One region of the Streptomyces sp. NPDC085944 genome, then DNA from elsewhere that is predicted to be linked to it. Evidence: riboswitches for the same ligand, from Rfam matches in the RefSeq annotation. Region 1 holds a riboswitch; the other holds the start of a gene.
The links. A riboswitch is a leader RNA that binds a small molecule or an ion and turns the genes downstream of it on or off. The one in region 1 is predicted to bind glycine.

Region 1 (4,203 bases):
CGGTCGATGGCGATCTGCTCGACCACGTCGACGTGCTCGCAGCCGCCGTAGTAGCGGCGGCCCGGGTAGCCCTCGGCGTACTTGTTGGTGAGGACCGAGCCCTGGGCCTCCATGACCGCGACCGGGGCGAAGTTCTCCGAGGCGATCATCTCGAGGGTGGACTGCTGGCGGTCCAGCTCGGCGTCGACGGCGGCGGCGACGTCCGGGTCCAGCTCGTGCAGGGGTGTGTTCAGAAGCGACATGCGGTCGTGACTCCTCAGGCGCCGGCGAAGGCGGTGTACTCGTCGGCGGAGAGCAGGTCGGCCGGCTCGTCCGTGACCCGCACCTTGAACAGCCAGCCACCCTCGAAGGGGGCGCTGTTCACCAGCGACGGGTCGTTGACGACGTCCTCGTTGACCTCGGCGATCTCGCCGGAGACGGGGGAGTACAGGTCGGAGACGGACTTGGTCGACTCCAGTTCGCCGCAGGTCTCGCCCGCGGTCACCGAGTCGCCGACCTCGGGGAGCTGGACGAAGACGACGTCACCGAGCGCGTTGGCCGCGTGCTCCGTGATGCCGACCGTCGAGACGCCGTCCTCGGCGCCCGACAGCCACTCGTGCTCCTTGCTGTAGCGCAGCTGCTGGGGGTTGCTCATGGCCTGAATTCTCCTGTACGCGAGGAAGTGGCTGGTGAAGGGGGTGGTGGGGCGGTACGTCACACGGGGTCGACGCCGCCGGGGACGCAGGCGTCCGGTGCCGCCGGGGACACCGGGGGCCGGCGCCGCCCAGTGTCTACTTCTGGCGCTTGTAGAACGGCAGCGCCACGACCTCGTACGGCTCGTGGCTGCCCCGGATGTCCACGCCGACGCCCTCCGTGCCCGGGGCCGCGTGCGCGGCGTCGACGTACGCCATGGCGATCGGCTTGCCCAGCGTCGGGGACGGGGCGCCGGAGGTGACCTCGCCGATCACCTCGCCGCCCGCGACGACCGGGTACCCGGCGCGCGGCACCCGGCGGCCCTCGGCGACCAGGCCGACCAAGACGCGGGGCGGGTTCTGCTCCGCCCGGGAAGCGGCCTCGGTCAGCGCGGCGCGCCCGACGAAGTCGCCCTCCTTCTCGAACTTCACCACCCGGCCCAGACCGGCGTCGAACGGCGTCAGCGAGGTCGTCAGCTCGTTGCCGTACAGCGGCATGCCCGCCTCCAGGCGGAGCGTGTCCCGGCAGGACAGGCCGCACGGGACCAGCCCCGCGCCCTCGCCCGCCTTGGTCAGCGCCTGCCACACCTCGACGGCGTGCTCGGGCTTCACGAACAGCTCGAAGCCGTCCTCGCCGGTGTAACCGGTGCGCGCGATCAGCGCCGGGACGCCCGCCACCGTGCCGGGCAGACCGGCGTAGTACTTCAGGCCGTCCAGGTCGGCGTCGGTGAGCGACGCGAGGATGCCCGGGGACTCGGGGCCCTGCACCGCCAGCAGCGCGTAGGCGTCGCGGTCGTCGCGCACCTCGGCGTCGAAGCCGGCCGCGCGCTCGGTCAGCGCGTCCAGCACGACCTGGGCGTTGGAGGCGTTGGCGACCACCATGTACGCGGACTCGCCCAGCCGGTAGACGATCAGGTCGTCCAGGATGCCGCCGTCCTCGCGGCAGATCATGGTGTAGCGCGCCCGGCCCGGCTTCACGGTGCCGATGTTGCCGACCAGCGCGAAGTTCAGCAGCTCGGCCGCCTGCGGTCCGGTGACGGTGATCTCGCCCATGTGCGAGAGGTCGAAGAGCCCGGCGCGGGTGCGCACCGCGACGTGCTCCTCGCGCTCGGAGCCGTAGCGCAGCGGCATGTCCCAGCCGGCGAAGTCGGTCATCGTCGCGCCCAGCGCGCGATGCGTGGCATCGAGCGCGGTACGGCGGAGTGCGGAACTGCTCATCGGTCGGTCGTCTCCCAGGACAGGACGTGGCGAGGTCGGTCCTCCCCATCTGTCATCGGAACCTGAGAGGTTCGCCACGGCCACCGGAGTACGGCGATCAGGGCTTGCACCTTGGGTGGGACCGCCGTCGGGGCGGTCCGCTTTTCAGATGTGCCTCGCCCGCGCGGTAACGGTGCCTGAGAGATTCAAGGGAGGGACTTGCTCCTTCGGCGCCCCGGCGCGGCCGGGGACTCTCCCGCGCGGATTCAAACGGCCGGTATGCAGTTGGCGCCGCCATCATTGCACGCCCGGCCCATCCGTGGCAGACCGTGATCTGTAACCGGCTTGTGGCAGTAAGCGAACGAAAACGCGAGACCTGCGCATTACCTTCTCTTTACACTCGACGGGGAGGTACTCGTGTACCGCCCCAGGGGAGGACGATCACGGTGAACAGGACCACGGCGTACGCCACGACCTCGGGACTCGCGCTGCCCAAGCAGCCCGCCTCTCCCGCCCCGGAGGCCTGCGCCCCACTGCCCGCACCCGTCGTCCGGGACCTCAGGGGCCGCGACGGCCGCAGCCCGCACGCCCTCCTCTTCGGACCCCGCGACCTGGTGGTGATCACCGGTCTGCCCGGCAGCGGCAAGTCCACGCTGATGCGGCGCACCGTGCGCGGCCGCCGCGTCGACTCCCAGGACACCCGCGACCGCTGGGACCGGCGCATGCCGCGCCTGCTGCCGTACGCGCTCTACCGCCCCCTGGTCCGCCTCGCCCACTACGCGGGGCTGCGCCGCGCGCTGCGCTCCGGCGAGGGCGTCGTCGTGCACGACTGCGGCACCCAGGCCTGGGTGCGCGGCTGGCTGGCCCGCGAGGCCCGCCGCCGCGACGGCACCCTCCACCTGCTGATCCTCGACGTCGCTCCCGACGCGGCACTGGCCGGCCAGCGCGAGCGCGGCCGGGGCGTGTCGCGGTACGCGTTCCTGCGCCACCGCGCGGCCAACTCCCGCCTGCTGCGCGCGGTGACCGGGGGCACCGTGCCCGCCGGCTGCGCCTCGGCGGTCGTCCTTGACCGGGCGGCGGCCGACACTCTGCGCCGGGTCGCCTTCACGGGGTGACGCACGGTAGGGCCGCGGGGCCGAACGGGTTAGCCTTTCAGCCACGAAGCGGCCACCAAGCGGCCGTGAACGGCGGTACCAGGCAGGCGGTAGGTAGGCAGATGGACTTCCCGGCACAGGCACACCCCCATCCGCACGGCGGGTGGCCCGGCAACGAGCTGGAGGAGGTGCTGTCCGCGTCCCTCGGCGTCCCGACGGCCGGCGGCCGGATCGTGGAGGTCCTCGGCCGCAGCTTCCTGTGGATACCCCTGCCGAGCGGCGGCGGCCCGCACAGCGGCCCCCTCGACCTGCCCTCGCTGGAGATCGACGGCCAGGCCTACGTACCGGTGTTCAGCTCCGAGGAACAGTTCCGTCAGGTCGCCGGGGCGCAGATGGCGTACACCGTCGCCCCCGCCGTGGAGTTCGCCCGCGGCCTGCCCCCGCAGGTCGGGATCGCGGTGAACCCGGAGGGCGTGGTGGGCATCCCGCTGCCGCCGCCCGCCGTGGCCGAGCTGTGCCGGGCCGGACGCACCCCGCTGGACGGGCCCGCGTCCGGCGGCCGGGTCCGCCTCTTCGAGCCGGACTGGCAGGACGACCCGGTGGACTTCCTGGCCGCCGCCTCCGCCGAGTTCGCCGCCACCGGCGTGGTCCGCACCGCACGCCGCTGCCTGGCCGCCGTCGAGACCGCCGACCCGGTCCTGTACATCGGCGTCGAACTCACCCACTGGGAGGGCGACGCCCGCGCCCTCCCCCTGGACGCCCTCGGTCGCGCCCTCACCAGGTCCCCCCTGCACTACCCGGTCAACCTGGTCCTCCTGGAGGCGGCCCAGGACCCGGTCTGCGACTGGATGCGGGAGAGGGTCAGGCCTTTCTACGACGGTGACTTGTAATCGCCGTCCAGGAAAACGCCGAGAAGGGGCGCGAGGAACTGCGCGACCAGCCACAGCGGCGCCGCACCCGCCGGACGGCGAGGAGCCCCGAGCTCATAGGCCCCCCGCGCCCGGCGGAGCCGTAAGCTGGACCCGACACCGGGGGAACTTCTCGAAGGGGCGATACGCGTGAGCGCCAGCGGCACCACGACCGGACAGGTCGAGCACATGCTGCGCCAGGTGACGCCCGGGCGCTACGACGCCTACGAGGCCCTGCTGCGCGCCCTCGCCACCCCCACTTCCGGCCAGGTCTGGATGCTGCTGTGGCACGGACAGGCCGGCTCCCCGGACGCCCAGTACGGGAACATGGAG
Region 2 (4,203 bases), on a different contig from region 1:
TGAGGCAGACGGTGCGCTGCTCGTCGCCGTTGGCCCGGTGGTAGCCGCGTACGGCGAGCAGGCCCGCGAACTCGCCCTGCGAGCCGGCGTTGGGCTGGAGCGAGACCTTGTCGTACCCGGTGACCTCGGCGAGCCGCTCCTCCAGCTCACGGATGAGAGTCAGGTAGCCCTGCGCCTGCCCGGCGGGCGCGAAGGGGTGCAGCGCGCCGAACTCGGGCCAGGTGACCGGCTCCATCTCGGTGGTCGCGTTGAGCTTCATCGTGCAGGAGCCCAGCGGGATCATGCCGCGGTCCAGCGCGTAGTCCCGGTCGGCGAGGCGGCGCAGGTAGCGCAGCATCGCGGTCTCGGAGCGGTGCTGGTGGAAGACGGGGTGGGTCAGGAAGTCGTCGGTGCGCAGCAGCGCCTCGGGCAGCGTGTCCCCGGCCTCCGCGTCCAGCGCCTCGACGTCGCCCTCGACGCCGAACGCGTTCCACACGCCGGCCACCTGGGCCCGCGTGGTGGTCTCGTCGCAGGCGAAGGAGACGTGGTCGGCGTCGACGAGCCACAGGTTGATGCCGTTCTCGCGGGCGGCGTGCACGATCGCGTCGGCCCGGCCGGGCACCCGCGCGGTGACGGTGTCGAAGTAGGCGCCGTGGACGATCTCGACGCCACCGGCGGCAAGACCGGCCGCGGTGATCGTGGCGTACCGGTGGGTGCGCCGCGCGATGGCCCGCAGGCCCTCGGGGCCGTGGTAGACGGCGTACATGCCGGCCATGACGGCGAGCAGCACCTGAGCGGTGCAGATGTTGCTGGTGGCCTTCTCGCGGCGGATGTGCTGCTCGCGGGTCTGCAGGGCCAGGCGGTAGGCCTTGTTGCCGTCGGCGTCCACGGAGACGCCGACCAGGCGGCCGGGGAGGCTGCGGGCGAACTTCTCGTGCACCGCCATGTAACCGGCGTGCGGTCCGCCGAAGCCCATCGGCACGCCGAAGCGCTGGGTGGTGCCCACGGCGATGTCCGCGCCCAGCTCGCCGGGCGAGGTGAGCAGCGTGAGGGCGAGCAGATCGGCGGCGACGGTGACGAGCGCGCCGAGCTCGTGCGCCCGGTCGATCACCGGCTTGATGTCGCGGACGGCTCCGGAGGCGCCCGGGTACTGGACGAGGACGCCGTTGATCTCCCGCTCGGCGAGCTCGGCCGGGATGCCCGCGCTCAGGTCGGCGACCACGACCTCTACGCCGGTCGGCTCGGCCCGGGTCTGTATCACGGCGACGGTCTGCGGCAGGGCGTCCGCGTCGACCAGGAACAGACCCTTCTTGTTCTTGCCCATGCGCCGGGACAGCGCCATCGCCTCGGCTGCGGCGGTGCCCTCGTCGAGCAGCGAGGCGCCGGAGGTGGGCAGACCGGTCAGCTCGGCGACCATCGTCTGGAAGTTCAGCAGGGCCTCCAGGCGGCCCTGGGAGATCTCCGGCTGGTACGGCGTGTACGCCGTGTACCAGGACGGGTTCTCCATGACGTTGCGCAGGATGACCGGCGGGGTGAAGGTGCCGTAGTAGCCGAGGCCGATCATGGAGTCGAGGACCTGGTTGCGGTCGGCCAGGGAGCGCAGCTCGGCCAGCACCTCGGCCTCGGAGCGCGCGCCCGGCAGGTCGAGCCGGTCGGCGTTCTTGATCACATCCGGCACCGCGGCGGCCGTCAGTTCGTCGAGCGAGCCGTAACCGACCTGCGCGAGCATCTTGGCCCGGGCCTCGTGGTCGGGGCCGATGTGGCGCTGCTCGAAGGGCATGGCCTGTTCGAGCTCGGAGAGCGGAGTGCGGTGGGCGGTCATTGCGGAGGCCTCCTGGTCTGACGACCTTCGAGGGGCACCACGGCGCGGGTACCCGGACGGCCTCCCCCTCTGTCATCTCAACCTGAGAGCTTCACCGGGCGAGCCCTGGGGCTCTCCCGGCTTTCACCGTCGGTGAGAGCGGAAGCCGTCGACACCCGCCCTGCTTTCCAGAGTGACCTCGTCCGTGCGGTACGTGAGCCTGAGAGATTCCGGGGAGGATTTGCTCCTTCGGCGCCTCCGGTGGTGTCCGGAGGACTCTCCCGCGCGGGGTCAGCGGCCGTTTGCCAGCGTACCAGCGAGGCACCCGCACGACCCTCGAGTGGCCGACCGGCCACTTGTGCTCTTTTGTAGTACTTACGGATGATTAGGCGGCTGGTGTGCGACCCCAGTGCGGCCCAGTGGTGCGATCAAGTGGAGGGCCCCGTGCGTACAGACATCGATCCGCGGAACCTGATCGGCCGCAAGGCGTTCGACCGCGACGGCACGAGGATCGGCACCGTGGACGAGGTGTACCTCGACGATGCCACCGGCGTGCCGGAGTGGGCGGCGATACGTACCGGCCTCTTCAGCCGGGACGCCTTCGTCCCCCTGGAGCCCAGCGAGCTGGTCGACGGCGCCCTGCGCGTGCCCTTCGACCGCTCCTTGATCAAGGAGGCGCCCGACTTCGGCGTCGGCCGGCACCTCTCGCCGGAACAGGAGCTCCAGCTCTACCACCACTACGGCCTGGACGTGGCCGCCTCTCCCCCGCCGCCCGACCACGACTTCGGCAAGCTGGCCGGCAAGGGCAAGGACGACGGCTGACGCACCGCCCGCGCCATCCGGGCACCCCTTACCCGGCCACCCGTCTCGCGGCCCCGTCCCCGCCGGCTCCGCCGCCGGGCCGGCCGGCGGGTTCTCCACCCGGTCTTCGCACCGCGGGGGCGACCAGCGGGAGCGGGTCCGCCGGGACCAGCTCAGGGTCGTCCACCGGGAAGGTCCGCACCCGGCCCACCTCGGAGTACGGCGTCTCGAACCGGACGGTGACCCGGCCGAGTCCGCTGCCCTGCACCCACCCGTGCCCCAGCTCCGCATGCCGTACGTCGTGCCCCGCGGGCCACCGGCGCTCCGCGGGCGAGGGGCTGTGCTGCTCGACGGGCACGGTCTCGGGCTCCTCGGCAGGTTCCTCGGGGCGGTCCCCCGCCGCCTGGGCGAACAGGTCCTCCTGCGTGTAGTCGGCGAGGCCGCTCACACCCACCCCGAGCAGCCGCACGCCGCCCGTGGTGTCCACCGAGTCCAGCAGTCTCGCGGCGGCCTCCCGGACCACCGCCGGGTCGTCGGTGGGCCCGCGCAGCGTCTCGGAGCGCGTCAGCGTCGAGAAGTCGTATCTGCGGACCTTGAGCACGATCGTGCGCCCGGACAGGCCGGAGGCGCGCAGCCGCCGCACGCAGCGGTCCGCCAACCGTCCCACCTCTACGCCGACCCGCACCCGGTCGTGGATGTCCACGTCGTAGGTGTCCTCGACCGACACCGACTTGGTCTCCCGCTCGGCCACCACCGGCCGCTCGTCCCGCGCCAGCGCCATGGCGTACAGCGCGTGGCCGTGTGCCTTGCCCAGCAGCCGCACCAACTCGTCCTCGCCGGCCTCGGCGATCTCGCCGACCGTGGTGATCCCCGCCCGGCGCAGGTGGTCCCCCGTGGCCGGTCCCACCCCGGGGAGCGTCCGCACGGTCATCGGCTCCAGCATGGCCCGCTCCGTCCCCGGCGGGATGAGGACCAGTCCGTCGGGCTTGGCCTCCTCCGAGGCGATCTTGGCGAGCATTTTGGAGGCGGCGAGCCCGACGGAGCCGGTGAGGCCCGTGACGGCGCGGATGTCCGCGCGCAGCTTCGTCCCGGCGAGCCGCGCCGACGCCGCGTCCCAGGCCGTCCGGCCGGCCTCCAGGTCCACGAACGCCTCGTCCAGGCTCAGCGGCTCCACCAGGGGCGACAGCTCCCGCAGCAGCCGCATGACCTGCTCACTGATCGACCGGTAGAGCTCGAAGCGCGGAACGAGATAGGCGGCGTGGGGAGCGAGCCGGCGCGCCTGGCCCATGGGCATCGCGGAGTGCACCCCGAACACCCGCGCCTCGTACGAGCAGGTGGCGACCACGCCGCGTGGTCCGAGGCCGCCCACGACGACCGCCTTCCCACGCAGGCTCGGCTTGGACGCCTGCTCCACCGAGGCGAAGAAGGCATCCATGTCGAGATGCAGGATCGTGGGCTCGGTTCTCACATCTCCGATGCTGCCCTACGCCACTGACAATGCCGCCGTCACCCGCGGGAGGATCGCCCGGGGGAAGAGATCGGTGCGCGCGGCGGCGTTCAGACCGCCCGGTTGTTGCGTCGCCGGGCCAGTTCGTCGGCCGGATTGTGCCCGACGAGGGTCT

Region 2: linked by a shared signal. The riboswitch ahead of gcvP (aminomethyl-transferring glycine dehydrogenase) and the one ahead of gcvT (glycine cleavage system aminomethyltransferase GcvT) in region 1 are both predicted to bind glycine.

The regions. Positions count from the first base shown of each region.
Region 1 covers NZ_JBFBJX010000005.1:123,024-127,226, forward strand. The annotation lists gene glyA (serine hydroxymethyltransferase) at 1-242, opposite strand, end outside; gene gcvH (glycine cleavage system protein GcvH) at 257-634, opposite strand; gene gcvT (glycine cleavage system aminomethyltransferase GcvT) at 771-1,889, opposite strand; glycine riboswitch at 2,044-2,137, opposite strand; gene AB0P07_RS11355 (AAA family ATPase) at 2,315-2,983, shown strand; gene AB0P07_RS11360 (enhanced serine sensitivity protein SseB) at 3,085-3,852, shown strand; gene AB0P07_RS11365 (enhanced serine sensitivity protein SseB C-terminal domain-containing protein) at 4,021-4,203, shown strand, end outside.
Region 2 covers NZ_JBFBJX010000002.1:8,816-13,018, reverse strand. The annotation lists gene gcvP (aminomethyl-transferring glycine dehydrogenase) at 1-1,801, opposite strand, end outside; glycine riboswitch at 1,979-2,074, opposite strand; partial or broken gene AB0P07_RS03685 (PRC-barrel domain-containing protein) at 2,225-2,596, shown strand; partial or broken gene AB0P07_RS03680 (DNA polymerase IV) at 2,518-4,049, opposite strand; gene AB0P07_RS03675 (MerR family transcriptional regulator) at 4,139-4,203, opposite strand, start outside.